Regions from separate parts of the Aquipseudomonas alcaligenes genome, predicted to be linked through region 1. Evidence: predicted binding sites of a transcription regulator. Region 1 holds the regulator's gene; each other region holds the start of a gene.
What was found. The regulator sigma-54, encoded in region 1, starts transcription at its own class of promoters, with help from an activator protein. The targets are predictions, from matches to a motif close to ANTGGCATNNANNTTGCTNT.

Region 1 (10,336 bases):
ACTCCATCAGCACGTCCTTGCCGGCAACGCCGAGGTCGGCGGCGCCATGCTCGACATAGGTCGGCACGTCGGTGGCGCGCACGATCAGCAGCTGCACGTCATCCTGGGTGGTGGGGATGATCAGCTTGCGGCTCTTCTCCGGATTCTCGGTCGGCTCGATGCCGGCTGCGGCGAGCAGCGGCAGGGTGTCGTCGAGGATGCGGCCCTTGGACAGCGCGATGGTCAGCATGCGATGCCCCTACTAGCCCGGCACGCGGCGGATCTTGGCGCCGAGCAGCTGGAGCTTCTCCTCGATGCACTCGTAGCCACGGTCGATGTGGTAGATGCGGTCGATCAGGGTCTCGCCTTCGGCCACCAGCGCGGCAATCACCAGGCTGGCGGAGGCACGCAGGTCGGTGGCCATCACCGGGGCGCCCTTGAGCGCCGGTACGCCGGTGACGATGGCGGTGTTGCCTTCGACCAGGATCTGCGCGCCCATACGGTTCATCTCGTAGACGTGCATGAAGCGGTTCTCGAACACCGTCTCGATGACGGTGCCGGTGCCCTCGGCGATGGCGTTGAGGGAGATGAACTGGGCCTGCATGTCGGTCGGGAAGGCCGGGTACGGCGCGGTGCGCACGTTGACGGCTTTCGGCCGCTTGCCCTTCATGTCCAGCTCGATCCAGTCCGGACCGGTGGTGATCTCGGCGCCGGCCTCCTGCAACTTGGCCAGCACGGCCTCGAGGATGGTCGGGTCGGTGTCCTTCAGCTTGACCCGGCCGCCGGTGGCAGCCGCGGCCACCAGGTAGGTGCCGGTCTCGATGCGGTCGGGCATCACGCTGTAGCGACCACCACCGAGGCGCTCGACGCCGTCGATGACGATGGTATCGGTGCCGGCGCCACTGACCTTGCCGCCCATGGCGTTGATGAAGTTGGCCAGGTCGACCACTTCCGGCTCGCGCGCGGCGTTTTCCAGTACGGTGCGGCCCTTGGCCAGGGCCGCGGCCATCATGATGTTCTCGGTACCGGTCACGCTGACGATATCGAAGAAGAAGTGCGCGCCGCGCAGGCCGCCTTCCGGTGCCTTGGCCTTGATGTAGCCACCTTCGACGTCGATCTTGGCGCCCATCGCCTCGAGACCGCGGATGTGCAGGTCGACCGGGCGCGAACCGATGGCGCAACCGCCGGGCAGCGCAACCTCGGCCTCGCCGAAACGCGCGACCATGGGGCCGAGCACCAGGATCGAGGCGCGCATGGTCTTGACCAACTCGTAGGGCGCGACCAGGGTCTTGATGGTGCTGGCATCCACTTCGACGGAGAGCTTCTCGTCGATGATCGGCTGCACGCCCATGCGGCCGAACAGTTCGATCATGGTGGTGATGTCGTGCAGGTGCGGCAGGTTGCACACGGTGACCGGGGTATCGGCCAGCAGGGTGGCGGCGAGAATCGGCAGGGCCGAGTTCTTCGCGCCGGAAATGCGGATTTCGCCATCGAGGCGCACGCCGCCGGTAATGATCAGTTTGTCCATTCGCAATCTCGCTGCCCGCAGGCTCAGGAACGCTCGGCCCAGGCGGCCTGGCTGAAGAATTTCATGGTCACGGCGTGGATGCTGCCATCGGCGATCCAGGCGTTGAGGTGGGCATAGATCTGTTGCTGGCGCTTGACCGGGCTGAGCGCGGCCAGCTCGTCGCTGATCAGGTTCAGCTGGAAGTTGCAGCCTTCGCCCTCCACCTCGACGCGGGTGTTGGGCAGCTTGGCCTCCAGGAGGTTCTTAACTTCTACGGCCTGCATGCTCAACCTCGATCGGCGCTAATAGGATTCAATGGCGGGCCAGGGCTCGCGGGCCGGCAATCATACAAAAAAGCCCCCCGCCTGCGAAGCCCGGCAGGACGGAGGGCTCGGCGCGGGCTCAGGCCCGGGCTTCGAGCAGCTCGTGCAGGCCGGAGACCTTGGCGATCTCGCGCATGTCCTGCGGCAGCCCGCGCAGGACCAGGCCCTTGCCGGCCGCCCGGGCGTCGCGCATGAAGGCCAGCAGCAGCGACAGGCCGACACTGCTGGACTTCTCCACCCCCGCGCAATCCAGCACCAGGCTGCTGCCGGCAGCGTCCTGGATCAGCTTGCGCCCGGCCTCGCGCAGCGGCGGGCCGCTACGATGGTCGAGCACGCCACTGAGCAGCAGCTCGCCGGCCGGGCCGACCCGAATGGCGCCATCCGTCATTGGCCGCTCGCCTGCTGACCTTCGGCGCTGTCCTTGGCCTTGGCCACCACTTCGGCCCAGCCATCGATGGTCTTGTCCAAGTCATTGCCGTTGCGCTGCATGCTGTCGGCGAACTGGTCGCGGAACAGCTTGCCGACGTTGATGCCGTTGATGATCACGTTGCGCAGCTTCCACTGCCCGTCCAGCTGCACCATGGTGTAGGACACCGGGTAGACGACGCCCTTGTTGTCGGTCACTTCCATGCCGACGCTGGCACGCTCGGCGCCCTCGGTCTTGGCCGGCAGCACGCGGATGCCCTGGTTGTCGTACTCCAGCAGGGCATTGCCGTAGAACTGCATCAGGCTGCGCTTGAAGTTTTCCTCGAAGCGCTTGAGCTGGGCATCGCTGGCACCGCGCGAATATTTCACGGTCATGATGCTGCGCGAGATGCCCTCGCTGTCCACCACCGGACCGAGGATGCGCTCCAGGGTGTCGTAGAAGGACTGCGGGTTCTGCTGGTAGGCAGCCTTGTTGGCCTTGAGGTCACCGAGCAACTGGTCGGTGGTGCTCTTCACCACCTCATGCGCACTGGGCGTGGCGACCGCCAGCAGCGGCAAACTCGCCAGCGCAATCAACAGGCCGCGACGCAGGGTATGGAACAGGCTCATTTGCTTTCCTTGTTTACCGAGTTCATCAGGAACTTGCCGATCAGGTCTTCCAGCACCAGGGCCGACTGGGTGTCGTGGATGGTGCTGCCGTCTGCCAGCAGCTCTTCCTCGCCACCGACGCTGATGCCGATGTACTTCTCGCCCAGCAGGCCGGCGGTGAGGATCGAGGCGGTGGAGTCCAGCGGCAGGTTGTCCACCCGCTTCTCGATCTCCATGGTCACGCGACCGGTGTAGCTGTCACGATCCAGATCGATGGCGGTGACCTTGCCGATCGTCACCCCGGCCATGGTCACCTTGGCCCTGACGGTAAGACCGGCAATATTGTCGAAGTTCGCATACAGCTTGTAAGTATCGCCCGAGCTGGCAGCCGAGAGGCCGCTGACCCGCAGGGCGAGCAGCAGCAGCGCCAGCAGTCCGGCCAGCAGGAACAGGCCGACGCCGATTTCCAGGGAGCGGCTTTGCATCAGAGATCTCCAAACATCAGGGCGGTCAGAATAAAGTCGAGGCCGAGCACGGCCAGGGAGGCATAAACCACGGTCTTGGTGGTGGCGCGACTGATGCCTTCCGAGGTCGGCTCGCAGTCATAGCCCTGGAACACGGCGATCCAGGTCACCACGAAGGCGAAGACGATGCTCTTGATCACGCCGTTGAGCACGTCCTCGCGAAATTCCACGCTGTTCTGCATGTTGGCCCAGAACGAGCCTTCGTACACCCCCAGCCAGTCGACGGCCACCATGGCCCCGCCCCAGATGCCGACCACGCTGAAGATGGCGGCGAGCAGCGGCATGGAGATGAAGCCGGCCCACAGGCGCGGGGCGATGATGTATTTGAGCGGGTCGACACCGATCATTTCCAGGCTGGACAGCTGCTCGGTGGACTTCATGTTGCCGATCTCGGCAGTCAGCGCCGAGCCGGCGCGCCCGGCGAACAGCAGGCCGGTGACCACTGGCCCCAGCTCGCGCAGCAGGGTCAGGGCGACCATCTGCCCCACCGCCTGCTCGGAACCGTAGCTGGTGAGGATGTTGTAGCCCTGCAGGGCCAGCACCATGCCGATGAACAGGCCGGCCACCACGATGATCGGCAGCGACAGCACGCCCACCGAATACAGCTGGCGAATCAGCAGCTGGCCGCCATTGCGCAGGCCGCTGCGGCCGAACAGCGAGCTGAGCAGGAACAGGGTCGAGCGACCCATGGCCTGCACCACGTCGATACCGGCGCGCCCCAGCAGGGCGATGCGTTCGAGAGTGGACTTCCTACGCATCAGCGCGCTCCCAGCAGATCGTCGAGGTAATCCGGCGCCGGATAGTGGAAGGGCACCGGGCCGTCCGGGATGCCCTGCATGAATTGCTGGATGCGCGGATTGTCCGAGTGCATCAGTTCGTCCGGAGTACCCTGGCCCAGTACCTGGCCATCGCCCACCACATAGAGGTAGTCGGCGATGCTGGCGGTCTCGGCCAGGTCGTGGGAGACCACGATGCTGGTGATGCCGAGCGCGTCGTTGAGGAGGCGGATCAGGCGCACCAGCACACCCATGGCGATGGGGTCCTGGCCGACGAACGGTTCGTCGTACATCAGGATCTGCGGATCCAGGGCGATCGCCCGGGCCAGTGCCACGCGGCGCTTCATGCCGCCGGACAGCTCGTCCGGCATCAATTCCACGGCCCCGCGCAGGCCCACGGCCTGCAACTTCATCAGCACGATGTCGCGGATCATCTCGTCGGGCAGACGGGTATGTACGCGCAGCGGAAAGGCCACGTTCTCGAACACGTCGAGATCGGTGAACAGCGCGCCGCTCTGGAACAGCACGCCGAACTGCTTGCGCATGTCGAACAGCTCGCTACGCGACAGGCTCGGCAGGTTCTGCCCGTTGACCCAGACTTCGCCGCCGGACGGCTTGAGCTGGGCGGCGATCAGGCGCAGCAGGGTGGTCTTGCCGCAGCCGGACGGCCCCATGATGCCGGTGACCTTGCCGCGCGGGATGCGAATGTCGACATTATCGAAGATGTTGCGCGCGCCACGCTTGAAGGTCAGCCCCTTCAATTCGACGGCATAGGCATTCTCGGCGCTCATCCAAACTCCTTGTGATGCGGCCCTTCTCCATGGACAGACGCAGGCTCCTGCGGCAGGGGCACTTCGCCCCGCGGTCAGGCCGAACAGGGCGCGGAATATAGCATTGGCGGGGCTTGCAGCCCAAGACACCGTAACCTTTTCACAACAATTGCTCACAACTGGCGTCATCCCCGCACCCACAGAGGTGAGCCCGAGCCGCTTTGTCGTTATACTTCCTCTCTTTTTATGTCGAGCATCGCATCTTTCGCCATGAGCCAGACCAGCGACCTGATCCAGTCCGCACAGCGCACCATTCGCCTCGAAGCCGAAGCCGTGGGGAGCCTGCTGAACCGCATCGACGCCGATTTCCTCCGCGCCTGCGAGATGATTCTGGCCTGCAAGGGCCGCGTGGTGGTGGTGGGCATGGGCAAGTCAGGACATATCGGCAACAAGATCGCCGCCACCCTGGCCAGCACCGGTACCCCGGCGTTCTTCGTCCACCCGGCCGAAGCCAGCCATGGCGACATGGGCATGATCACCAAGGACGACGTGGTGCTGGCCCTGTCCAACTCCGGCTCCACCGCCGAGATCGTCACCCTGCTGCCGCTGATCAAGCGCCTCGGCATCCAGTTGATCAGCATGACCGGCAACCCCGAATCGCCGCTGGCCAAGGCCGCCGAAGTCAACCTGGATGCCCGCGTCGCCCAGGAAGCCTGCCCGCTGAACCTGGCACCGACCTCGTCCACCACCGTATCCCTGGTGCTCGGCGACGCCCTGGCCATCGCCCTGCTGGAGGCGCGCGGCTTCACTGCCGAGGACTTTGCCTTCTCCCACCCGGGTGGCGCCCTCGGCCGACGCCTGCTGCTCAAGGTGGAGAACGTGATGCACGCCGGCGAGCGCCTGCCCCTGGTCAAGCGCGGCACCCCGCTACGCGAGGCGCTGCTGGAGATGACCCGCAAGGGCCTGGGCATGACCGTGATCGTCGAGGCCGACGGCAAGCTGGCCGGCATCTTCACCGACGGCGACCTGCGCCGCACCCTGGACAAGGGCATCGACGTGCGCGAGGCCAGCATCGACCAGGTGATGACCATCCACGGCAAGACCGCCCGCGCCGAGATGCTCGCGGCCGAGGCTCTTAAGATCATGGAGGATCACAAGATCAACGCCCTGACCGTCGTCGACGGCGACGACCGCCCGATCGGCGCCCTCAACATGCACGACCTGCTGCGCGCCGGAGTGATGTAAATGACCACCGACCTGCTGCAACGCGCCAAGGCCATCAAACTGGCCATCTTCGACGTCGACGGCGTACTCACCGACGGCCGCCTGTACTTCCTCACGGACGGCAGTGAATTCAAGACCTTCAACACCCTGGACGGCCACGGCATCAAGATGCTGATCAACTCCGGGGTGCGCACCGCCATCATCAGCGGGCGCAAGACTCCGGTGGTCGAGCGCCGCGCGCAGAACCTGGGCATCCAGCACCTGTACCAGGGCCGCGAGGACAAGCTTGTCGTTCTGAACGAACTGCTCGGCGAACTGGGCCTGGCCTACGACCAGGTCGCCTATCTGGGCGACGACCTGCCCGACCTGCCGGTGATTCGCCGTGTCGGCCTGGGCATGGCCGTGGCCAGCGCCGACGGCTTCGTCCGCCAGCACGCCCACGGCGTGACCCGCGCCCGCGGCGGCGAAGGCGCCGCGCGCGAGTTCTGCGAGCTGATCATGCAAGCCCAGGGCACGCTGGAAGCCGCCCAGGCCGCCTACCTCTAGGACCTTTCCATGAACGGCAAACTGCGCAACTACCTGATCGGCCTGCTGGCCGTCGCCCTGATCGGCGCACTCGGCTACTGGAACATCCGCCCGGAAAGCTTCATGGAACGCCGGGCAGCGGAGACCGACAGCGCCATCGACTTCTACGTGATAGGCGCCAGCACCCAGCAGTTCCAGGATGACGGCAAACTGCACTACGAGATGACCGCCGCCAAGCTCGAGCACATCAGGGCCAGCGACATCACCCTGGTGGACAAGCCCGACCTGCAGCTGTACCGCGGCACCGACTACCCCTGGCACGTGCGCAGCGACAAGGGCGAGGTCGCCCCCGAGGGCAAGCAGGTCGAACTGATCGACAACGTGCGCATCGCCCGCACCGACGCCAAGAACCGCCCCACCGTGATTACCAGCAGCCGGGTCACCGTATTCCCAGACGAGGAATATGCGCAGACCCAGCAAGCCGTTAGAATCGAGGCCGCCAATGGGGTGACCACGGCACAGGGAATGAAAGCGTACATGAACGACGGCAAGATCAACTTGCTGTCCAACGTAAGAGGCCAGCATGAGGTTCGTTAAAACCTTCCCCCTACTGCTCAGCCTGGGCGCCGCGCTCGGAAGCGCCAGCGCCTGGGCCCTGCCCAGTGACCGCGAGCAACCGATCCGGGTACAGGCGGACAGCGCAGAACTGGACGACAAACAAGGCGTGGCGGTGTACCGCGGCGGCGTGGTGATCACCCAGGGCACCCTGAAGATCACCGGCGACACCGTGACCATCACCCAGGATGCCAACGGCGAGATCGAAGTCTTCACCTCGGTGGGCAAACCCGCCTACTACGAGCAGAAGCCCGCCGAGGACAAGGAAATCGTCAAGGCCTACGGCCTGACCATCCAGTACTACGCGACCAACGAGCGCATCGTGCTGATCGACCAGGCCAAGGTGATCCAGCAGGGCAACGTCTTCGAAGGCGAGAAGATCGTCTATGACACCCAGCGCCAGATCGTCAACGCCGGCCGCGCCACGGGCAGCAACGTCTCGGTGCCGCGCCCGCGCATCGACATGATCCTGCAACCACGCAAGAAGAACGGCGAGCAGGGGCAACAGTAATGGCGACCCTCAAAGCCCAGCACCTGGCCAAAGCCTACAAGGGCCGCCAGGTGGTCCGCGACGTCAGCCTGTCCATCGACAGCGGCCAGATCGTCGGCCTGCTCGGCCCCAACGGCGCCGGCAAGACCACCTGCTTCTACATGATCGTCGGTCTGGTCCAGGCCGATCAGGGACGCGTGCTGATCGACAACCTCGACCTCAGCCATCAACCGATGCACGGCCGCGCCCGCTCCGGTATCGGCTACCTGCCACAGGAAGCCTCGATCTTCCGCAAGCTCTCCGTGGCCGACAACATCATGGCCATCCTCGAGACCCGCAAGGACCTCGATCGTGCCGCCCGCGAGAAGGCCCTGGAATCGCTGCTGCAGGAATTCCACATCAGCCATATCCGCGACAGCCTGGGCATGAGCCTGTCCGGCGGCGAACGACGCCGGGTGGAGATCGCCCGCGCCCTGGCCACCGAGCCCAAGTTCATCCTGCTCGACGAACCCTTCGCCGGCGTCGACCCGATCTCGGTCGGTGACATCAAGCAGATCATCCACCACCTCAAGGCCAAGGGCATCGGCGTACTGATCACCGATCACAACGTGCGCGAGACCCTGGACATCTGCGAGACCGCCTACATCGTCAACGACGGCCAGCTGATCGCCGAAGGCGACGCCGACACCATCCTGGCCAACCAGCTGGTCAAGGAAGTCTATCTGGGCCACGAGTTCCGCCTCTGAGCGCGACCGAGTGCGGGGCTTGCACAAAGGGCTAGAATCATTCAAGGTCAGGCATATAATTTGCTTCCTAGGGCGGCCCGCCGCCCTGCAGTGGATGGCGCCGCGCGCCGGCAAGTGAACAAGGTACCCAGCCCCACACCATGAAACCGTCGCTAGTCCTCAAGATGGGCCAGCAGCTGACGATGACTCCGCAGCTGCAACAGGCCATCCGACTCCTCCAGCTCTCCACCCTGGATCTGCAGCAGGAAATCCAGGAAGCCCTGGAATCCAACCCCATGCTGGAGCGCCAGGAAGACGGCGAGGATTTCGACAACTCCGACCCCATGGCCGACGGCGCCGAGCAGAACACCCAGGCGCAGCAGGACAGCTCCAGCTTCCAGGACAGCACCGTCGCGGTGAACAACACCGAGGGTGGCGAGGACGGCGAGTGGCACGACCGCATCCCCAGCGAGCTGCCGGTCGATACCGCCTGGGAAGACGTCTACCAGACCAGCGCCAGCAGCCTGCCCTCCAGCGATGACGACGAGTGGGACTTCACCACCCGCACCTCGGCCGGCGAGAGCCTGCAGAGCCACCTGCTGTGGCAGCTCAACCTGGTGCCGATGTCCGACACCGACAAGCTGATCGGCGTCACCATCATCGACTGCATCAACGACCAGGGTTACCTGGAGGAATCCATCGACGAAATCGTCGAGTCCTTCGACCCGCAGCTGGACATCGAGGCCGACGAAGTCGAGGCCGTGCTGCACCGCATCCAGCACTTCGAGCCCGCCGGCGTCGGCGCACGTGACCTGCGCGAATGCCTGCTCCTGCAACTGCGCCAGCTACCCGCCGACACGCCCTGGCTGGCCGAGGCGCAGCGCCTGGCCAGCGAGCATCTGGATGTGCTCGGCGGCCGCGACTACAGCCAGCTGATGCGCCGCATGAAGCTGAAAGAGGACGAACTGCGCCAGGTCATCGAGCTGATCCAGAGCCTCAACCCGCGCCCCGGCTCGCAGATCGAGGCCAGCGAGCCCGAGTACGTGGTGCCCGACGTCATCGTGCGCAAGCACAACGAGCGCTGGCTGGTGGAGCTGAACCAGGAGGCAGTGCCGCGCCTGCGCGTCAACCCGCAGTATGCCGGCTTCGTCAAACGCGCCGACTCCAGCGCCGACAACACCTTCATGCGCAACCAGCTGCAGGAGGCGCGCTGGTTCATCAAGAGCCTGCAGAGCCGCAACGAGACGCTGATGAAGGTGGCGACGCAGATCGTCGAGCACCAGCGCGGCTTCCTCGAATACGGCGACGAGGCCATGAAGCCGCTGGTCCTGCACGACATCGCCGAGGCGGTGGGCATGCACGAGTCGACCATCTCGCGGGTCACCACGCAGAAATTCATGCACACCCCGCGCGGCATCTACGAGCTGAAATACTTCTTCTCCAGCCACGTCAGCACCTCCGAGGGCGGCGAATGCTCGTCCACCGCGATCCGCGCCATCATCAAGAAACTGGTGGCCGCGGAAAACGCGAAAAAGCCGTTGAGCGACAGCAAGATCGCTGGTTTACTGGAAGCACAGGGCATTCAGGTAGCCCGCCGCACCGTCGCCAAGTACCGCGAGTCCCTCGGCATCGCGCCGTCCAGCGAACGCAAGCGACTGATGTAAGCGGCCCTGAGCGGAAGGCTTCTGCACCACCGTACCGAGCGCCGGATACCCTGCACGGGGGAACTACGGCCCGCAGTGCACCAGCCCTCCCAGCCAACGTGTTACGGCGGCAGGCCCGATAGCCTGTCTCTTACACCAGGCAACAAGGAGAAGCGGTATGCAAGTCAACATCAGTGGACATCAACTGGATGTGACCGACG
Region 2 (10,336 bases), 1.7 Mb from region 1:
TCATCGTGCGCGACGTGTTCCGCCTGCCGCACTGGTGGAAGCAGATCGAGGCGCTGGACTACAAGGTGCCGGCCGAACTGCAGCTGCAGCTGATGGACGAGCTGATGCGCCTGGGCCGCCGCGCCACCCGCTGGTTCCTGCGCAGCCGCCGCGAGGACCTGGACGCCGCCCGCGACGTCGGCCACTTCGCCCCGCGCGTGGCCGAGCTGGCCGGGCGCCTGGACGAGCTGCTCGAAGGCCCGGCCCGCGAACAGTGGCTGGCGCGCTACCAGAGCTTCGTCGAGGCCGGCGCGCCGGAGGAGCTGGCCCGCGTGGTCGCCGGCACCAGCCACCTGTACACCCTGTTGCCGATCATCGAGGCCGCCGACGTCACCGGCCAGCCGGCGGCGGACGTGGCCACCGCCTACTTCGCGGTGGGCGGCGCGCTGGAGCTGTCCTGGTACCTGCAGCAGGTCACCGGCCTACCGGTGGAGAACAACTGGCAGGCCCTGGCCCGCGAGGCGTTCCGCGACGACCTGGACTGGCAGCAGCGCGCCATCACCATCGCCGTGCTGCAGATGGCCGAGGGGCCCAAGGACATCGAGCAGCGGGTGGCCTTCTGGCTGGAACAGCACAGGCCGCTGGTGCAGCGCTGGCTGGCCATGCTCGCCGAACTGCGCGCGGCCACCGGCACCGACTACGCCATGTACGCCGTGGCCAACCGCGAGCTGATGGACCTGGCGCAGAGCGACAAGCAGGGGGTGTGCATTCCCTGACCCGGCGCGGCCCGCAGGCATTCGCCGTGCGGGCCACTAGCCGGCGATGCCGGCCTCGGTTAGCCTGCTCGCAAATAAAAAGTCCGTCAGACCGGTGCGGGTCCGTGTTTCGGCACGGGCCTTGCGTTGGCAAGCGGACAGCGGAGAGCAGTCATGACCGACATCCTGATTCTGACCCACGTCGATTATTGTCCCCCGGGTCACCTGGCCAGCGTCCTGCAGGCCCAGCAACTCGATTTCACCGTGCTGCGCGCCGATCTCGGCGAGCTGGCGCGCGTCGACCTCGACCGTCCCCGTGCGGTGGCGGTGATGGGCGGCCCCATGAGCGTGAACGACGACCTGCCCTGGATCAGGGCGGAAATCGACGCATTGCGCCACTTCATCCAGCGTGACATTCCCCTGATCGGCCACTGCCTGGGCGGCCAGCTGATCGCCAAGGCCCTCGGCGCGGCCGTGCACCGCATGCCCTACACCGAAGTGGGCTGGCAGCCGCTGGTGCGGCGCGACAACGGCAACCCCTGGCTGGCGCACCTGCCGCGCGAATTTCCCGTGTACCAGTGGCACAGCGACACCTTCGAGCTGCCGCCTGGCGCCGAGTGGCTGCTGTCCAGCCCCTGGTGCCCGAACCAGGGCTTCGCCTGGGGCGACAAGGTGCTGGCCCTGCAGGGCCATCCCGAAGTGACGGTGGAGGTGGTGGAGAACTGGCTGCGCGACTGGTCGCACCTGCTCGACGAGACCCAGGCCAGCCAGCAGGGCCTGCGCCAGATGCTGGCCGACCTGCCGAGCCGGGTCAGCGCCCTCAACCGGGTGGCGGAGGGCTTCTACCAGCACTGGCTGCACCTGGCCTTCGGCGAGCCGGCGTTGGCCCGGGCTGTCTGATCTGTCCCGGCGTGGCGCATTTTTCCTACACGGATTCTGCGGCGTAGCCCGGGTGCAATCCGGGGAGGGCGCTGCCTGCTTCCCGGATTGCATCCGGGCTAGCACTTTCAGTCAGCCATAAAAAAGGCCGCTCGAGCAGGAGCGATCGGCAGAAGGGGAGCGCCGATCTGCGAAGCGGCGGGCCTGATGCAGCCGCCGTTCGATGCCGTGCAGTCTGCCCAGCCGCCGCCGGCAGGGGAAATCGAAGCTGCCTATGCACCCCATAGAGAGGCTGCCACGGCCTGGGGCGCGGCCGCCGGCGCGGCGCCCGATATTGCCCTGAATTGGTGCGAGGATCTCGGGGTTGTCATACAGGTTATTGAAATAGAACGATAAATTTCGTGGCACGGGCCTTGCGATGGCACTCCTGTCCGGGTGACAAGGAGTACGGCATGGCCCGCACCTTTTATGACGAGATGTACGACGCGAGCGGCGCAGTCCGCCCGCACTACCGGGAGTTTGCCCGCTGGCTGGCCGACACGCCCGCCGAAGTGCAGGCCCAGCGCCGCCGCGAAGCCGACCTGCTGTTCCACCGCGCCGGCATCACCTTCACCCTCTACGGCGACGAACAGGGCACCGAGCGCCTGATCCCCTTCGACACCATCCCGCGCAGCATCCCCGCCAGCGAGTGGCGCATCGTCGAGAGCGGCTGCATCCAGCGCGTGCAGGCGCTGAACCTGTTCCTCGCCGACCTCTACCATGACCAGCGCATCCTCAAGGCCGGCATCATCCCGGCCGAGCAGGTGCTGGCCAACGAGGGCTACCAGCTGGCCATGCAGGGCCTCGACCTGCACCGCGACATCTACGCCCATATCGCCGGCGTCGACCTGGTGCGCGACGGCGACGGCAGCTTCTACGTGCTGGAGGACAACCTGCGCACGCCCAGCGGCGTCAGCTACATGCTGGAAGACCGCAAGATGATGATGCGCCTGTTCCCCGAGCTGTTCGCCCAGCAGCGGGTGGCGCCCATCGACCACTACCCGAGCCTGCTGCTGGACACCCTGAAGAGCTCCAGCCCGATCGACAACCCATCCGTGGTGGTGCTTACCCCGGGCCGCTTCAACAGCGCCTATTTCGAGCACGCCTTCCTCGCCCGCGAGATGGGCGTGGAGCTGGTCGAGGGCGCCGACCTGTTCGTCCGCGACGACCGCGTGTTCATGCGCACCACCGCCGGCCCGCAGCCGGTGGACGTGATCTACCGTCGCCTGGACGACGCCTTCCTCGACCCGCTGGCCTTCAACCCCGACTCCATGCTCGGCGTGCCCGGCCTGCTGGCCGCCTACCGCAGCGGCAACGTGGTGCTGGCCAATGCGGTGGGCACCGGGGTGGCGGACGACAAGTCGATCTACCCCTATGTCGGCGACATGATCCGCTTCTACCTGGACGAGGAGCCGATCCTCAAGAACGTGCCCACCTGGCAGTGCCGCAAGCCCGAGGAACTGTCCCACGTGCTGGCCCACCTGCCCGAGCTGGTGGTCAAGGAAACCCAGGGCTCCGGCGGCTACGGCATGCTGGTCGGCCCGGCTGCCACCAAGGCCGAGATCGAGCTGTTCCGCGAGCGCCTCAAGGCCAACCCGGCGGCCTATATCGCCCAGCCCACCCTGAGCCTGTCGACCTGCCCGACCTTCGTCGAGAGCGGCGTGGCGCCGCGCCATATCGACCTGCGCCCGTTCGTCCTGTCCGGTCGCGAAACCCGCCTGGTGCCCGGCGGTCTGACCCGCGTGGCGCTGCGCGAGGGCTCGCTGGTGGTCAACTCGTCTCAGGGCGGCGGGACCAAGGACACCTGGGTGGTGGAGGACTGATCATGCTTTCGAGAACTGCCTCCGACCTGTACTGGATGTCGCGCTACCTGGAGCGCGCCGAGAACCTCGCGCGCATGCTCGACGTCAGCTATTCGCTGTCGCTGATGCCGCACGACGGCTGTGGCGACGGCCTCGACGAACTGGCCCTGCCGCTGCTGATCACCGGCACCCTGGACGACTACCTGACCCGCCACGGCCAGCTGCACGCCGAGCGCATGCTGCACTTCTTCGCCCTCGATGCGGAAAACCCGGCCAGTCTCTACTGCTGCCTGCAGGCCGCGCGCGCCAACGCCCACGCCGTGCGCGGGCGGATCACCGCCGACATGTGGGAGAACATCAACGCCACCTGGCTGGAGATGCGCGGCATCGCCGCCGAAGGCCTGGGGCGCTACGGCATCAGCCGCTTCTGCGAGTGGGTCAAGGAGCGCTCGCACCTGTTCCGTGGCGCCACCTTCGGCACCATCATGCGCGGTGAGGCCTACCGCTTCATCCGCCTGGGCACCTTCATCGAGCGCGCCGACAACACCCTGCGCCTGCTCGATGCCCGCTACGAGATGCTCGGCGAGGCCGCCGACGAAGTCAGCGACACCTCGGCACGCGGCTACTACGAGTGGAGCGCACTGCTGCGCGCACTGTCGTCCTTCGAGTCCTTCACCGAGATCTACCGCGGCTCGCCGCGCACCCGCAAGATCGCCGAACTGCTGCTGCTGCGCCCCGAAGTGCCGCGCTCGCTGCGCGCCTGCATGGAAGAACTCAACCTGATGCTCGCCGGCCTGCCCGGCGAAAACGGCCGCCCGGCCCAGCGCCTGGCCGCCGAACTGGACGCGCGCCTGCGCTACACCAGCATCGACGAGGTCCTCGACGAGGGCCTGCACACCTGGCTCACCGATTTCATCCTGCTCGTCCGTCAACTGGGCAGCGCCATCCACACGTCCTATCTGGAGGTCGTATGAGACTCTCGATCCGCCACGACACCACCTACCACTACGACGACCAGGTGCGCGCGAGCATCCAGTACCTGCGCCTGACCCCACAGGAGAGCGCGCGCCAGCGGGTGATCAGCTGGCAGCTCGACCTGCCGCGGCCGGTACGCGCGCAGCGCGACCCCTACGGCAACATCCTGCATGTGCTGACTCTCGACGAGCCGCACGAGGCGCTGGTGATCGGCGCGCGCGGCCAGGTGGACATAGACCCGCACTGCGAGTCTGAGCGCGACACCCGCTCGCCGCTGCCGTACCTGCGCAGCACCCGCCTGACCCAGGCCGACGACGCCCTGCGCGATTTCGCCCGCACCAGCAGTGCCGGGCGCAACGACCGCGACGGCCTGATCGGCCTGATGCACGGTCTGCACGCGCAGATGCCCTACACCCCGGGCGCCACCCGGGTGGACAGCACCGCCGCCGAGGCCTTCGCCGGCCGCGCCGGAGTGTGCCAGGACCATACCCATGCCTTCCTGGCCTGCGCGCGCAGCCTGGGCGTGCCGTCGCGCTATGTGTCCGGCTACCTATACACCGAGGACGGCGGCCACCTGGCCAGCCACGCCTGGGCCGAGGCCTGGCTGGGCGATGCCTGGTACAGCTTCGATGTGACCAACCAGCTTTCGCGGCCGGAGCGGCATCTGAAGCTGGCGGTGGGGCTGGATTATCTGGATGCCTGTCCGGTGCGCGGGATGCGGCGCGGGGGTGGCGGTGAGCAGATGCATGCGCGGGTGAATGTTGCGGCGTTGATGCAGACGCAACAACAGCAGTGAGGCGTGGCGCGCAGGGCGCGCTTTTTCTCCCCTCGCCCGCTGGCGGGAGAGGGGCGGGGGAGAGGGGGCTTCTGCCTTTGTGGGAGCGGCCTTGGCCGCGATAGGAACTGTGCCGCTGCTCGTTTGCGTGTTGGTTGAAACATCAGTTCCGCCCTGCTGGGCGGGTTCCTTTTGGCAGTCGCCCCAAAAGGAACCAAAAACGCTTGCCCCCGACATCCGGCCCCGCCTGCGGCGGGGTTCCCTCACTCCATCATTGCTCCAGGGGCCGGCTTACAAGGGCCATCCATGGCCCTTTAAGCCTCTCGCCGCATCCATGCGGCTCGCTCCCTTCCACAACGATTCCGTTCGGCCTCCTGAAGGGGGCGATTGGAGTTGCCTGAAAGTTCTGTATTCCTTTCCCGATGGTTCCCACGCTCCACGTGGGAACCCATCCCGTGACGCTCCGCGTCATAGGCCTGCGAGCAACACAAAACAAGCAATGGGCGCAGAGCGCCAACAGCCACATTCCCACGCAGAGCGTGGGAACGATCAATGCGCGCAGCGCAAAGAAAAACCACCAGGCAACTCGGAGCTCGAGTCCCCGTCAGTAGGCCGAGTGGAGGTGTTGCGCAGGGGGACGAGCCGCATGGATGCGGCGAGAGGCTTAAAGGGCCAAGGATGGCCCTTCTAAGCCGGCCCCCGGAGCGGCACCGGAGGGAGGGAAGTTTGGCGGCGCAGCCGCCAAACCCGGATGTCGGGGTGCCCTTCTCTTTGGTTACTTTCTCTTGGGCAAACAAGAGAAAGTGACTCGCCGTAAGGGCGAAAAGCGTGGAGTCAGCTGAATTGAATGTTTCGCTTAGCACCGATGGAGGGCAAGCAGAGCGTTGTCCACGCACGAATATCCAGGCTGCTTGCTTGTTAGAGCTTTTTGCAGGTGAAGACACAATACCGCGGTGATTTCCATCTCTCTCCGTACATTTTTTGGATTTCATCATTCGGATATGTCTCGTCAAATCCATCAATGGCAAATCCAGCTTCTACTAATGTGTTTATGTACGTTGATAAGGGGCGATGATGATATGGCACGCCGCTTATGGGATTTTCACTGTCTTTTGTGATGGTGAATGTCACTTCCTGAGATGCAGGAGTCATATAGTTGTATTCATTGCCCCAAAATTTTTTGTAGTCGTTATAAAAGCATGGGTGAGGGATTGAAAATATGAAATGGCCTCCTTGAGTTAAATGATCTCCTATGGATATAAAAAATCCTTTTAGGTCATCAACTACATGGGCGACCATGTGGGATATGGATACTTGATAGACTTTTGTTTTCGGTAGGTCGAATGAAGTACAATTTATTAGCTCTACTTGAGTCGAGGTCAACACATCTTTTGCTACATCAAACATGCCCTTTGAAGGCTCGATTGCTGTAATGGATATGCCTCCTTTGGACAGTTCCTTTGAGATGTGCCCAGTGCCTGCGCCGATTTCTAATATACAGCTTGGGGATAGAGCTGTGACTCGACTAATAAAGAGTGGCTTAAATACTTCGTTGAAGGTCAGGTCTAGTCCAGACTCGATTTGCTCTCGCCTTATGCGAGCAGAGTTGCACCATCTATGGGGCATTTGCTAGCTCCTTGGATTTACGGATTATATCCTTGGCCATGGCAATTATTTGAGGGCCGGAGTTGTTGTCGAATGTAGTGATCTCATGTTCGGGATGCCCGCCTCTTGCTATGGCAAGCCTTTCTGCGCCGCTTCTATGTCCGTCAACTAGGGTGAAACGTGCCTCTGGTGGAAGTTTCTCGTTTGTAACATAGAATCTGACTCCGGCTTCGCTGAGTGGGCCTCTAATGTCTGTATCAACCTCGCTTGGGGTTATTATTTCCAGGAGAGTGCCGTTTCTTGCCATTTCTATGATTGCATTTTTTATTGGCTCTGATTTTCTTAGCCATGCAACGCGATTGCTAACAACTGTTACAGAGCTTCCTGAGTTTATGAAGTTGCGCATGAACTCAAGAGTTTCGTTTTCCTTTCTATTTATTTCTACTTCCGGTAGGTATTTCATGCCTTTCTTTGCGAATATGACTATTACTCCAACTACCTCGGCAATTACGGTGATCAATAGCCAGCCTAGGTGTGGTAGTTCTCTTGCGCCTTGTTCTGAGGTTGATTGGGTCCACAGAAAAATTAAGGCGCCAATGCTGGCGAAGGCTGTTATTCCAAATATGGTTAGAAATAAGTAAATTGCGTGCTTTAGTATCTTTTGCATGTTTCCTCTTTCGTGGCTCTACTTGTTCTTGAGGCGCGTGGCTGTGTATTAATAAGATTGGTGGGTGTGTCAGCGGCTGGCTCTGTGCTTCGCCATATGCCCCAAATACCCAATCAACTCCCCCAACTCCCTATCACTCAAAACCGCCTCACTAAACCCCGGCATCCGCCCCTGCGGCCACCTCCGCAGACTCTGCGGGTCCCGAATGTACTGCCGCAAAAAATCCCCCGCGAAATACTCCGTCGGGTTATGCGGAACATTCAGATCAGGCCCGAATTGCGAATCCCCCGCGCCATTCAGCCGGTGACAGGCCAGACAGTTCTTCTGGAACACCGCAAACCCCGCCTGCACCTCGGCGCTGGCATCCGCCGCCGGCAGCAGCGCCGGAAAACGCTGCGCCACCGGCGCCAGCAGACGGAAGGTGGAGACCTGGAACGGCCACTGCTCCGGGCCGATCTGCGCGGCCTCGGGGCTCTGCCACACCAGATAGAAGGGCCCGGCACTGGGCTTGTTCTTGGCGAGTGCCGGCCAGGGCTGGGCCGGGTCTTCCACCGCCAGCCAGGCGCGAGCGCCCTTGGTGCTGAGCAGAGGGGCGGCGGGCAGTTCGGCGGCGAAGCCGTCCAGGGCCACGGCCTGCAGGTGGTCGCCGGGTTGCACGCCGTCGAGCAGCGCCGCCAGCGGCACGGCGCGGTAGGTCATGGCGCGCTTGTAGGCTACATCGGCGGCAATCTCGATCTGCTGCGCCTGCGGGTGGCTCAACAGTTGTTCGGTGCTCCAGCTGCGGCTGCCCTGCGGCAGTTCCAGCTTGAGTTCGGCGGCGTGGGCAAAGGGAGCGAGCAGGGCGGCGCCCAGCAGCAGGCGGCTCAACAGTTGGTGCATGCGGGGCCCTCGCTCTGGTTGTCGCGGGCCAGCTTGAACTGGTCGTAGCCGCCGGCGTTGATCACCTGGGTGTAGCCCAGTGCCTGCAGCTCGTCCTGGGCGATGCTGGAGCGGCGGCCGCTGCGGCAGTAGAGAACCACCGGGGTGTTCTTGTCCGGCGCCACTTCGGCGATGCGCGCGGCGATGTCGCCGTGGGGAATCAGGGTGGCGCCGGGCAGGGCACCGCTGGCGAATTCGTCCGCGGTGCGCACGTCGATCAGCACGGCACCGGGCTGGGCCAGGGCGTGCAGGGCGGCGGTGGAGTCGATGTCGCCGGCCTGGGCGGCCAGCGGGCTCAGCGCAAGGCCGAGGCAGAGCAGGAAATGGCGCATGGCAAAGACCTCGTGAGGCGTTCAAGGCTCACGCTAGCACAGTCTCTGCGGGGGTTGTTCCGTGGCCCGAGCGCTACGGCATCGGGCCACGGCGGGGAAGAATGATCAGCCGACCAGACGAGTCACGTTGGGCAGGATCAGGATGACGGCGGTGGCAAGGACGATCAGGGTCGCCTGCCGGTACTTGGCTTGTTTGAACATGATGCTACTGCCTTTGTTCTTGTTGGTGTTTTGGCCAGTGGCCTGCAGAGCTTCGCAGGACGGGGCCTGGCACCGTGGCGCGGACAAAAAAGCCGCCCCGGCAAAACCCGGCGGCGGCACCTTGCACGGTTAATCCTAGGGGCCTCGTCACACTCAGCTTAGACAACTTCGTTTCTAGCGCGGCATCGGCAGAATCACGTAGTTATTGCCTGGGGCCTTTCCCCGAGGCGCGGCCCCTGAGCCAGACAGTTCGCTGCCTGGCGCGGGATGCGCAGTGGCTGGGCGACCGCTCGTCTGAGCCCAACGGTCAATGGCCCTGAGCGCATCGGTCATTGAGTCCACGGGGCACGGGATTAAGGTTAGGCCACCCGGCATCCGCCGTTGCCATGTACCGAGGACGTCATGACCGAAGCTTATATTTTCGACGCCGTGCGCACCCCGCGCGGCAAGGGCAAGAAGGACGGCGCGCTGTACAGCGTCAAGCCGGTGGACTTGGTGGTCGGCCTGCTCAAGGCCCTGGAGCAGCGCAACCGCCTGGACACCGCCCAGGTCGACGATGTGGTGCTGGGCTGCGTGACCCCGGTGGGCGACCAGGGTGCCGATATCGCTAAGACCGCCGTGCTGGCCGCCGACTGGGCCGAGTGCGTGGCCGGCGTGCAGCTCAACCGCTTCTGCGCCTCGGGCCTGGAGGCGGTGAACATGGGCGCGATGAAGGTGCGCTCGGGCTTCGAGGACCTGGTGGTGGTCGGCGGCGTGGAGTCCATGTCGCGCATCCCCATGGGGTCGGACGGCGGCGCCTGGGCGATGGACCCGGCGACCAACCTGCACACCAACTTCGTGCCGCAGGGCGTGGGTGCGGACCTGATCGCCACCCTCGAAGGCTTCTCCCGCAGCGACGTCGACGCCTTCGCCCTGCGCTCGCAGCAGAAGGCCGCACGCGCCAGTACCGATGGCTCGTTCGCCAAGTCGCTGATCCCGGTCACCGACCAGAACGGCATCGTCCTGCTCGACCACGACGAATTCATCCGTGGCGACAGCACCCTGGAGGGCCTGGGCAAGCTCAAGCCGAGCTTCGAGATGATGGGGCAGATGGGCTTCGACGCCACCGCCCTGCGCAAGTATTCGCACGTCGAGCGCATCGAGCACGTGCACACCCCGGGCAACAGCTCCGGCATCGTCGATGGCGCGGCGCTGATGCTGATCGGCTCCGAGGCCAAGGGCAAGGAGCTGGGCCTGAAAGCCCGTGCGCGCATCGTCGCCACCGCGGTGACCAGCACCGACCCGACCATCATGCTCACCGGCCCGGCGCCGGCCACCCGCAAGGCCCTGGCCAAGGCCGGATTGTCCGTCGAGGACATCGACCTGTTCGAGGTCAACGAGGCGTTCGCCTCGGTGGTGATGAAGTTCAT
Region 3 (10,336 bases), 1.5 Mb from region 1:
GCCTTCAGTTCGGCGGTGCGTGCCGAGACGATGTTCTCCAGTTCTGCCAGGTACTGGGTCAGGCGGTCCTCGGCCTCGCGGCGCTGGCTGATTTCCTGGTGGATGTTGGTTAGCTGCTGGTTGGTCACTGCCACCAGGGTGCCGATCTCGTCCTGCTCGTGGCCGTTCGGGCAGGGCACCGGAGTGAAATCGCGGCGCGGATCGCGGTCGGCCAGGGCGCGTATCACCCCGATCAGCGGCTTGGTCAGCATGGCGTAGAACAGCACCAGCAGGATCAGCGACAGCAGCAGGCTGCGGGCGAAGCCGGTGAGCAGGGTGAGCATGGCGCGGCGCAGGAAGTCGCTGCCGAAGGCGAAGGTGTCCACCTCCAGGCGCAGCACGCCGAGCGGCTCGTTGGGCGCATGGTCGACAAACAGCGGGTCCTCGAACTGGCGCCGCTCGCCGAACAGGAAATCGCTGAACACCCGGTAGCGGCTCTGCTCCGGCGGGCGGTCCACCGAGGCCAGTACCAGGCCGCTGTTGTCGATGATCTCGGCGCGCATCACCGCCGGCGAGCGCAGCAGGCCGAGCACCAGCTCCTGGGCCAGCTCGGCGTCGATGTTGTAGGAGATGCGCGCCGCCGGGTTGTGACTGATTTCCAGCAGGGAATGGATTTCCCGGTCGATGGAGGCGTCTTCGCTGGCATAATCCAGGCTGACCTGGATCAGACTCAGTAGGGTTCCCAGGATAAACGCCACCAGCACCGTCAGACTGGCCTGCTTGAACGACAGGCGGTGGGTGAGTGAGATATCCATAGGGCGCGGCGTTCTGGTCCTTTGCGGGTGCCTGCCAAGCATAGCCCATCGTGTCTGGGCGCCGGCAGGGCGGATATAAGGAGTGAGTCGTGGATTCCCGATTGAACAGTTTTCTGCAGCGGGCCGAGGGTGTGCTGCAGCGCATCGAGCCGCTGCTGCCGGCCGAGCGTGTCGAGCTGGACTGGCAGCAGGTGATCGCCGCGCGCTGGCAGCGCGAGGGGCGTGCCGGCTATCTGCAGCCGCTCAAGGTCAGCCTGGACCTGAGCCTGGACGACCTGGTCGGCGTCGATGCCCAGCGCGAGCAGCTGGCGCGCAACACCCGCCAGTTCGTCGCCGGGCTGCCGGCCAACCACGCGCTGCTGTGGGGCGCGCGTGGCACCGGCAAGTCGTCGCTGGTGCGTGCGCTGCTGGCCGAGCATGCCCGCGGCGGCCTGCGCCTGATCGAGATCGAGCGCGACCATCTGGCCGACCTGCCCAGGGTGGTGGATGCCCTGATCGGCCTGCCGCAGCGCTTCGTGCTGTTCTGCGACGACCTCTCCTTCGAGTCCGGCGAGGGCGACTACCGGGTGCTCAAGAGCGTGCTGGACGGCTCGCTGGAGCGCGCGCCGGACAACGTGCTGCTGTATGCCACCTCGAACCGCCGCCACCTGCTGCCGGAGAAGGAGAGCGACAACCTGGACAGCCGCATGGTCGATGGCGAGCTGCACCCCAGCGAGGCGATCGAGGACAAGATCGCCCTGTCCGACCGCTTCGGCCTGTGGATCTCCTTCTATCCCTTCACCCAGGAGCACTTCCTCGCCGTGGTGCGCCACTGGATCACAGTGCTGGCGCGCCAGGCCGGCCTGCAGTGGCAGTGGAGCCATGAGCTGGAAGTCCTCGCCATCCGCTGGGCGCTGGGGCGGGGCAACCGCAATGGCCGCTGCGCCTATCAGTTCGCCCGCAGCTGGGTCGGCCAGCAATTGCTGGAGGCGGCGCGATGATCGACCTGCAGCAGGCCGGAGCCGGGCGCACGGGCTATGCGCTGCTGGCCGCCCAGCTGGAGGCGTTGCTGGCCGGCGAGCGCGACTTCATCGCCAACGCCGCGCAGTTCTGCGCCTTCTTGTTCCATGAGCTGGAGGGCCTGAACTGGGCCGGCTTCTACCTGAACCGCGACGAGCAGCTGGTCCTCGGGCCCTTCCAGGGCAAGGTGGCCTGCGTGCGCATTCCCTTCGGCCGCGGCGTGTGCGGTGCGGCGGCGAGCAGCCGGCAGACCCAGCGCGTGGCCGACGTGCATGCCTTTCCCGGTCATATCGCCTGCGACAGCGCCTCCAACAGCGAGCTGGTGGTGCCGCTGGTCAAGGACGGCCGGCTGATCGGCGTGCTCGATCTGGACAGCCCGCACCTGGCGCGTTTCAGCGCCGAGGATCAGGCCGGCATCGAGCAGCTGGCGCAGCTGTTTCTCGACGCGAGCGACTGCTGAGCGGCGGGGCTGGCGCAGCTAGAGCATTTGCTCTATTTTCGCCGCCATAGCAGTCAGAGGAGCGCTCGCCTTGGTCGATGCCCTGCAGTTCGCCGCTGGCCGGTTCCATTGCCCGGTCAGCTTCTATGCCGCCCCGCAGGCTGCCCGCACCCTGATCGTGCTGCCGGCGCTGGGGGTGACCGCGCGCAAGTACGACGGCCTCGCCCAGCGCCTGGTGGCGGCCGGCCACAACGTGCTGGTAGCCGACTGGCCCGGGCAGGGCGAGAGCCGGCCACGGCCTGGCTGGCGCCACGACTACGGTTATCGCCAGCTGGTCGAGGAGTTCCTGCCCAAGCTGCTCGACCTGGCCCGCCGGCATTTTCCGGAGGCGGCGCCAGTGCTGCTCGGGCACAGCCTCGGCGGACACATCGCCACCCTCTATGCGGCGGCCAACCCGGACAGCCCGGTGCCGGTGATCGGCGTGGCCTGCGGCAATATCCACTACCGCCACTGGTCCGGTTCGCGGCGCCTGCTCACGCCGAGCGTGGCGTTGCTGTTCGGCCTGATCGTCAGCGTGCTCGGCTACCTGCCGGGACGGCGCCTGGGCTTCGGCGGCCAGGAGGCGCGCTCGCTGATGCGCAACTGGGGGCGGGTGGCCTTCAGCGGCGACTACCGTCACCTGGGGCTGGCCCTGGCACCGCCGGCGCGCAGCCGGGTGGCCTCGCTGTTCATCCAGATCGAGGGCGATCACTTCGCCCCGCCGGCCTCCACCCTCGGCCTGGCCCGGTTGATCCAGGCCGAACCGCAGCTGGCGCAGCTGGCTTCGCCCCGGCCGCCGCGGGAGAACCCGCACAGTGCCTGGCTGCGTGCCCCGCAGACGGTGGTCGAGCAGATCGACGCCTGGCTGCGCCAGGGGCTCAGCGCGGGATCAGTAGCAGCAGGCTGACCGCCAGCAGCACCAGCATGGTCAGCCCGTGGCTCACCTGGCGCAGCAGCAGGAGGCGGGCAAACAGGCCGGCGCAGTAGAGCAGGCGCAGCATGATGAAGGCGAAGCCGAGGGCGGCCACCAGCGGCCCGCCGATCTGCTCCGTGGTTTCGCCCAGGTAGAGCAGGACGATGAACAGCAGCGACTGTTCCAGGCTGTTGCCGTGGGCGCGTACGGCCTTGATCAGGTCCGGCTTGCCACCGTCGCCGAAGGCCACCTGGTGACGCATGCGCAGGCGCGAGACGTTGAGCGACAGGCCGATCAGCAGCAGGGCCAGGATGGCGGCGATGTACAGGCTGTAAGGCATGGCATTTCCTCTTGTTGGTGTTGTACGTCCAGCCTAGGGGCTGACATGCCCCCGGAGAAGCGGCAGAAACGACAAAGCCCGGCACGGGGCCGGGCGCGTCGTGCCGTCGGACTCAGGCCGCCGGGCGCTGCTGGCGCTGGTAGAGGAATTCCAGCACCGCCGTGCGGTACTCGTGGTACTGGTGGTCGTTGGCCAGGGCCAGGCGGTCGCGCGGACGCTCCAGATCGACGCGGACGATGTCGCCAATGGTGGCTGCCGGGCCGTTGGTCATCATCACGATGCGATCCGACAGCAGCACCGCCTCGTCCACGTCGTGGGTGACCATTACCACCGTGCTGTGGGTCTGGCCGACGATGCGCAGCAGCTCGTCCTGCAGGTGGGCGCGGGTGAGGGCATCCAGGGCGCCGAAGGGTTCGTCCATCAGCAGCACCTTGGGTTCCATGGCCAGCGCGCGGGCGATGCCAACGCGCTGCTTCATGCCGCCGGAGATCTCGTTGGGGTGCTTGTGGGTGGCATGGCTGAGGCCGACCATGTTCAGCGCCTCCAGCGTGCGCTCCTTGAGCCGGGCCTTGCTCTCCTTGCCGCCGAACACCCGCTCCACCGCCAGGTGGACGTTGCCGAAGCAGGTCATCCAGGGCAGCAGGCTGTGGTTCTGGAACACCACGGCGCGTTCCGGGCCGGGGCCGTCGATCTCGCGGCCGTTGCAGATCAGCCCGCCCTCGCTGGCCTCGAGCAGGCCGGCGATCAGGTTGAGCACGGTGGACTTGCCGCAGCCGGAGTGGCCGATCAGCGAGACGAACTCGCCCTTGGCGATGCTCAGGTTGACGTCACTGAGGGCCTGGAAGCGCCCCTTCTTGGTGTCGAAGTGTTTGCTGACGGCGGTCAGCTCGACGAACTTGTCCATGCACGGCTCCTTAATTCGCGTAGTCGAAGCGCTTGGCCAGCAGCAGGAGCGCCTGCTCCAGGGCCAGGCCGACCAGGCCGACGATGATGATGGCGATGAGGATGTGCTCGACGTTGAGGTTGTTCCACTCGTCCCACACCCAGAAGCCCAGGCCGATGCCGCCGGTGAGCATTTCCGCGGCGACGATCACCAGCCAGGCCACGCCGATGGCCAGGCGGATGCCGGTCATCAGGTGCGGCAGCACGGCGGGGAACAGGATGCGGGTCAGCACCTTGAACTCCGACAGCTTGAGCACGCGGGCCACGTTGAGGTAGTCCTGCGGCACGCTGGCCACGCCGGCAGCGGTGTTGAGGATGATCGGCCAGATCGAGCTGATGAAGATCACCCAGATCGAGGCGGGGCCGGCGGCCTCGAACACCAGCAGGCCGATCGGCAGCCAGGCCAGTGGCGACACCGGGCGCAGCAGGCTGATGATCGGCGCGAGCATGCCGGCGAGGAAGGCGAAACGGCCGATGGCGAAGCCCAGCGGAATGCCGATCAGCGCCGCCAGGCCGAAGCCGACACCGACCCGGCCGAGCGAGTTGAGGATGTTCCAGCCGATGCCCATGTCATTGGGGCCGTTGTCGTAGAACGGATCGGCGAACAGCTCCAGCGCCGCATACCAGGTCGACAGGGGGCCCGGCAGGCCTTCGCTGCGCGTTGCCACCAGGGCCCACAGGCCGATGAACAGGGCGATGCCGAGCAGTGGCGGGATGGCCGCCTTGCACAGGGCGGCGAGCGCCTCCGCGCCCGGCGAGGCCGGACGCGGAGGCAGGCTGGGAGCGGTAGCTTTGGCCACCGGAAGTGGCGCTTTGACAGGGGCGTTCATGCTCACTTACCTCCTCATGCCTTGATCGCGAAGGACGCGGCGTAGGCGGCCGGGTTGGAGCCGTCCCAGACCTTGCCGTCGATCAGCGTGCTGGCGCGCAGCGGGCTGCTCGGTACGGCCAGGCCGAGGGCGCCGGCTGCCTCGCTGTAGAGCTTGGTCTGGTTGACCTGGGCGGCCACGGCGGCGTAGTCCGGGTCGTCCTTGAGCAGGCCCCAGCGCTTGAACTGGGTGAGGAACCACATGCCATCGGAGTGGTAGGGGAAGTTCACGCTGCCGTCCTTGCAGAAGGCCATGGCGTGTTGGTCCTGCCAGCTGTTGCCCAGGCCGTCCTCGTAGTTGCCGAGGAAGCGCTGTTCGATGACCTCGGCCGGCGCGTTGACGTAGGCCTTGCCGGAAATCAGCTTGGCGGTGGCCTTCTTGTTTTCCGCGCTGGCCTCGATGAAGCGGCTGGCGTCGAGCAGGGCCATGATCAGGGCGCGGGCGGTGTTGGGGTTCTGCTCGACGAACTCGCGCGAGCAGCCCAGCACCTTCTCCGGATGGTCGGCCCAGATCTGCTGGGTGGTGACGGCGGTGAAGCCGATCTTGTCGTGAATCGCCCGCGCGCCCCAGGGTTCGCCGACGCAGAAGCCGTCCATGTTGCCGACGCGCATGTTGGCCACCATCTGCGGCGGCGGCACGGTGATGGTCTTGACGTCGGTGAAGGGGTTGATGCCGTGGTGGGCCAGCCAGTAGTACAGCCACATGGCATGGGTGCCGGTGGGGAAGGTCTGGGCAAAGGTCAGCGGCGTGCCGCCTTTCTTGATGTGTGCGGCGAGCTGCTCGCCGGTGGTGACGCCGGCGTCCCTGAGCTGCTTGGAGAGGGTGATGGCCTGGCCGTTCTGGTTCAGGCCCATGAGCACCGCCATGTCCTTCTGCGGCCCGGCGATACCCAGCTGGGAGCCGTACATCATGCCGTAGAGCACGTGCGAGGCATCCAGCTCGCCGGTGTTGAGCTTGTCGCGCACACCGGCCCAGGAGGCCTCCTTGCTCGGGGTGATGGTCAGGCCGTACTTGGCGGCGAAGCCCTGGGTGGCGGCGACCACCACCGAGGCGCAGTCGGTCAGCGGAATGAAGCCGATGTTCAGTGCTGCCTTCTCCGGGGCATCGGAGCCGGCGGCGTAGGCCGCGCTGCGCAGGAAGCCGGGGGCGGACAGGCCGAGGGCGGCAATGCCGCCGACCGTGCCGGCGATGGCGATGGATTGCTTGAGGAAATTGCGGCGGCTGTTGTCGACCGGTTTTTTCGAATCACGCTCACTCATGGGGTATTCCTTGTCATGGGCAATAAAAAACGGCGTACGCCAGAACGCCCGATGGGGGAGGGAGTTCTGACGGACGCCGTTGTCCGTGATCCGCGGCTCACCGCCGTTGGTGTGCTGCGCTGGAATCTGACTGTGCTTTTGCAAGGGGCTTGCCAGTTTTTCCGCAGGCTCTGTGGTCGACGGCAACGGAGGGCCTGTCATGCGCCTCGCTGGCTTGCAGATGGCTTGTGAATCAGTGGCTTAGGAGATACTGCGAGGGATGGATGAGGCTATGGCAGGCGCAGGGGCGGGAGGTGGATCTGCACCGTGCAGGAGCCTGGCCTGCACGGGCGTGAACGCTTTTGGTTCGGAACGCTGGCGCTTCAGACGCGCTGGCGCTGCGCCTCCTCGACGTATTCCTTGAGCCAGCGCAGCACTTCCACCGCTTCCCAGCGGCCAGAGTCGAACAGCGCGTAGGCCTGGCCCTGGTAGCCGACCACGTCGACCGGGCGGTGATAGCCGGCGCGCTGCAGCAGTGCCTCGATCTCGGCGAAGCAGGTGTTGAAATGCACCCGCTTGAACGGCGTCTTGCTGCCGGTGACCAGGCCCTCCAGGCGCAGCTCGTCGACCGTGGCGCGGATGCTCTCCAGCGGCATCTGGTTCACTCTGTTCTTCAGCTGCAGTACGTCCAGCATGGTCGATCTCCTCGGGTTCCAGGGCCACAAAAGAGTAAACGAAAAGCACTGTACAAATAAACACTACTGGATAATAGTACAGCTCAAGTGCCGTCGGCGCATCGCAACCGAAGTCGGAACAGGAGTCGCTTATATGCACCACAAGCTGATGACAATTCTGCTGTTGGCCGTGCTGGCCGGCTGTGCCCAGCCGCAGCTGGAGCAACCCAAGGCCAATGGTGCCTACCTGGTGATCGAAGGCGGCGCGGCCTGGGCCGTGCTGGTACGCGACGGCAAGCGGGTCGAGGAGGCCGGCAGGGTACTCGACGTGGTCAAGCTGCCGGGACAGGAGTCGAGCATCGCCGCCAGCTACGTGATCGATACCCCCAATTGCGGGCGCCTGCAGTGGCTGACCGAGCGCGGTGGCGAGGGTGAGGTGACGCGCCTGGCCCATGGCGCCGGCGAGGCCCTGGAGCGGCCTGGCTGCAGCATCGCCAGCGACCTGTCGCGGGCCTGGACGGCGCTGGATTACTCGGGCTGAAATGAAAAGGCCCCGACTCGGGTCGGGGCCTTGGCCTTCTTACACCGCTGCAGGCTTGGCCTTGCCGGTCGCGCGTTTCGGCTTGGCGGGTGGCGCCTCGAGCAGGCCGTCGGCACGGAACATCGCCTTGATGCCGCGGATGGCCTGACGGGTACGGTCCTGGTTCTCGATCAGGGCGAAGCGCACGTGGTCGTCGCCATAGTCGCCGAAGCCCAGGCCCGGGGAGACGCAGACCTTGGCCTCCAGCAGCAGCTTCTTGGCGAACTCCAGCGAGCCCAGGTGGGCATAGGGCTCAGGGATCTTGGCCCAGATGTACATGGAGGCCTTGGGTTTCTCCACCATCCAGCCGATCTCGTGCAGCCCCTTGACCAGCAGGTTGCGGCGCTCGCGGTATTGCTCGGCGATATCGCGCACGCATTGCTGGTCGCCTTCCAGGGCGGCAATGGCTGCCACCTGCAGCGGGGTGAAGGTGCCGTAGTCGTGGTAGCTCTTGATCCTTGCCAGGGCCGCAACGAGTTCCTTATTGCCGACCATGAAGCCGACCCGCCAGCCGGCCATGTTGTAGCTCTTGGACAGGGTGAAGAACTCCACGGCGATGTCCTTGGCGCCCGGTACCTGCATGATCGACGGGGCCTTCCAGCCGTCGTAGACGATGTCGGCGTAGGCCAGGTCGTGCACCACCAGCACGTCGTACTGCTTGGCCAGGGCCACCACGCGCTCGAAGAAGTCCAGCTCCACGCACTGGGCGGTGGGGTTGGAGGGGAAGCCGAGGATCATCATCTTCGGTTTCGGAATGGCTTCGCGGATGGCCCGCTCCAGCTCGGCGAAGAAGTCCACGCCCGGCACCAACGGCACCGAGCGCACCTGGGCGCCGGCGATCACCGCGCCGTAGATGTGGATGGGGTAGCTGGGGTTGGGCACCAGTACGGTGTCGCCGTGGTCCAGGGTGGCCAGCATCAGGTGCGCCAGGCCTTCCTTGGAGCCGATGGTGACTATGGCTTCGCTTTCCGGGTCGATCTCCACGTCATAGCGGTCCTTGTACCAGCGCGAGATGGCGCGGCGCAGGCGCGGGATGCCGCGGGAGGTGGAGTAGCCGTGGGTGTCTTCGCGCTGGGCGACCTGCACCAGCTTCTCGACGATGTGCGGCGGCGTGGCGCCGTCCGGATTGCCCATGCTGAAGTCGATGATGTCCTCGCCACGGCGGCGGGCAGCCATCTTCAGCTCGGCGGTGATGTTGAAAACGTAGGGGGGGAGACGATCAATGCGCGCAAAGCGGCGCTTGGCGTTGTCGGCCATGCTGTCCTCGAAGTACGTAAGCGCCCGGAACCGTCCGAGCGACGCAGGCCACCTGCGTGTGGCCTGGCGCGAAGATAAGGGTGTGGGCCTGCCGTTGTCCAGAGCAGTTCTGCGGCAATGGGGCGGAGCAGTTGTCAGAGCCTGGTTGCGATCTTCTCACCTATCCCCATCACAGTGAGTGGGGTAGGTACGGCTCGCTTTGCTCCCTCTCCCGTTTACGGGAGAGGGCTGGGGAGAGGGGCTTTGAGCCAACGCCCTCTCCCCCAGCCCCTCTCCCACGAGTGGGAGAGGGGAGTTGCCGCGTCAGAGCTGTCGCTTCAGGCGCAGCAGCAGTTCGGCCAGGGCCTGCACGTCCACGTCCCGGGTGCGCCAGGACGATAGGCTGAGGCGGAAGGCCGGGCGCCCCTGCCAGATGGTCGAGCCGAACCAGACCTCGCCGCTGGCCTGGGCTGCCTCGCGGATGGCGACGGTCTGCTCATCCGAGTCGCCGCGCACCAGTACCTGGTTGAGCACCACGCGGTTGAGCACCTGGTAGCCACCGGCGCGCAGAGCCTCGGCCAGCTCACCGGCCTGGCGGATATGGCGGTCGATCATCTCGCGCAGGCCGTCGCGGCCGAGGCTGGCCAGCGCCGCCCAGATCGCCACGCCACGGGCGCGGCGGGAGAATTCCAGGGTCAGGTTCTTCTGCGCATCCTTGCTCGCCGTGGCGTAGGCGGCATCGCTGTTCATCGCCGCGGCCAGGGCGTCGGCGTCGCGGCAGATGGCCATGGCGCTGTCATAGGGGGTGTTCAGCCACTTGTGGCCGTCGCTGGTCCAGCTGTCGGCCAGCTCCACGCCTTCGGCCAGGTGCGCCGAGGAGGAAGCCCTGGCCCACAGGCCGAAGGCGCCGTCGACATGCACCCAGGCGCCGGCCTCGCGGGCCCTGGGGATCAGCTCGGCGAAGTGGTCGAACTCGCCGGTGTTGACTTCGCCGGCCTGTAGGATCAGCAAGGTGCGCGCGTCCAGCGCCGGCAGGCGCGCCGGGTCGATACGCCCGTGCGCGTCCACCGCGGCGTAGTGCAGGCGGTTCATGCCGAAGCCGAGGATGCGCAGGGCCTTCTTCACCGTGATGTGCGCGGTTTCCGAGAGCACCACGCGGATCTCCGGCGCGCCCATCAGGCCGTCGGCGTCGAAGTCCCAGCCCAGGCGGGCCAGCAGCGTACGGCGGGCTGCCGAGAGGCAGGCCAGGGTACAGGCGGTGGCGCTGGTGCCG

Region 2: a site for sigma-54 is predicted at 2,014-2,033, ahead of AAG092_RS03375 (circularly permuted type 2 ATP-grasp protein). Genes of this name have one in related genera too.
Region 3: a site for sigma-54 is predicted at 6,732-6,751, ahead of AAG092_RS02715 (CmpA/NrtA family ABC transporter substrate-binding protein). Genes of this name have one in related genera too.

Annotation. Positions count from the first base shown of each region.
Region 1 covers NZ_CP154874.1:3,116,626-3,126,961, reverse strand. Annotated here, with positions in the region: gene hisG (ATP phosphoribosyltransferase) at 1-229, opposite strand, end outside; gene murA (UDP-N-acetylglucosamine 1-carboxyvinyltransferase) at 242-1,507, opposite strand; gene AAG092_RS15090 (BolA family protein) at 1,531-1,770, opposite strand; gene AAG092_RS15085 (lipid asymmetry maintenance protein MlaB) at 1,889-2,197, opposite strand; gene AAG092_RS15080 (phospholipid-binding protein MlaC) at 2,194-2,838, opposite strand; gene mlaD (outer membrane lipid asymmetry maintenance protein MlaD) at 2,841-3,308, opposite strand; gene mlaE (lipid asymmetry maintenance ABC transporter permease subunit MlaE) at 3,308-4,105, opposite strand; gene AAG092_RS15065 (ATP-binding cassette domain-containing protein) at 4,105-4,914, opposite strand; gene AAG092_RS15060 (KpsF/GutQ family sugar-phosphate isomerase) at 5,164-6,138, shown strand; gene kdsC (3-deoxy-manno-octulosonate-8-phosphatase KdsC) at 6,139-6,663, shown strand; gene lptC (LPS export ABC transporter periplasmic protein LptC) at 6,673-7,239, shown strand; gene lptA (lipopolysaccharide transport periplasmic protein LptA) at 7,226-7,768, shown strand; gene lptB (LPS export ABC transporter ATP-binding protein) at 7,768-8,493, shown strand; gene AAG092_RS15035 (RNA polymerase factor sigma-54) at 8,634-10,136, shown strand; gene hpf (ribosome hibernation-promoting factor, HPF/YfiA family) at 10,294-10,336, shown strand, end outside.
Region 2 covers NZ_CP154874.1:697,547-707,882, reverse strand. Annotated here, with positions in the region: gene AAG092_RS03385 (NAD-glutamate dehydrogenase) at 1-755, shown strand, start outside; gene AAG092_RS03380 (type 1 glutamine amidotransferase) at 909-1,634, shown strand; gene AAG092_RS03375 (circularly permuted type 2 ATP-grasp protein) at 2,066-3,475, shown strand; gene AAG092_RS03370 (alpha-E domain-containing protein) at 3,478-4,428, shown strand; gene AAG092_RS03365 (transglutaminase N-terminal domain-containing protein) at 4,425-5,225, shown strand; gene AAG092_RS03360 (class I SAM-dependent methyltransferase) at 6,123-6,830, opposite strand; gene AAG092_RS03355 (hypothetical protein) at 6,820-7,476, opposite strand; gene AAG092_RS03350 (cytochrome c) at 7,546-8,355, opposite strand; gene AAG092_RS03345 (rhodanese-like domain-containing protein) at 8,340-8,726, opposite strand; gene AAG092_RS03340 (acetyl-CoA C-acetyltransferase) at 9,330-10,336, shown strand, end outside.
Region 3 covers NZ_CP154874.1:563,356-573,691, reverse strand. Annotated here, with positions in the region: gene AAG092_RS02750 (response regulator) at 1-794, opposite strand, end outside; gene AAG092_RS02745 (ATP-binding protein) at 884-1,774, shown strand; gene AAG092_RS02740 (GAF domain-containing protein) at 1,771-2,253, shown strand; gene AAG092_RS02735 (alpha/beta fold hydrolase) at 2,324-3,178, shown strand; gene AAG092_RS02730 (MAPEG family protein) at 3,150-3,524, opposite strand; gene AAG092_RS02725 (ABC transporter ATP-binding protein) at 3,637-4,428, opposite strand; gene ntrB (nitrate ABC transporter permease) at 4,439-5,296, opposite strand; gene AAG092_RS02715 (CmpA/NrtA family ABC transporter substrate-binding protein) at 5,311-6,594, opposite strand; gene AAG092_RS02710 (transcriptional regulator) at 6,957-7,268, opposite strand; gene AAG092_RS02705 (hypothetical protein) at 7,402-7,788, shown strand; gene alaC (alanine transaminase) at 7,828-9,084, opposite strand; gene AAG092_RS02695 (aspartate aminotransferase family protein) at 9,388-10,336, opposite strand, start outside.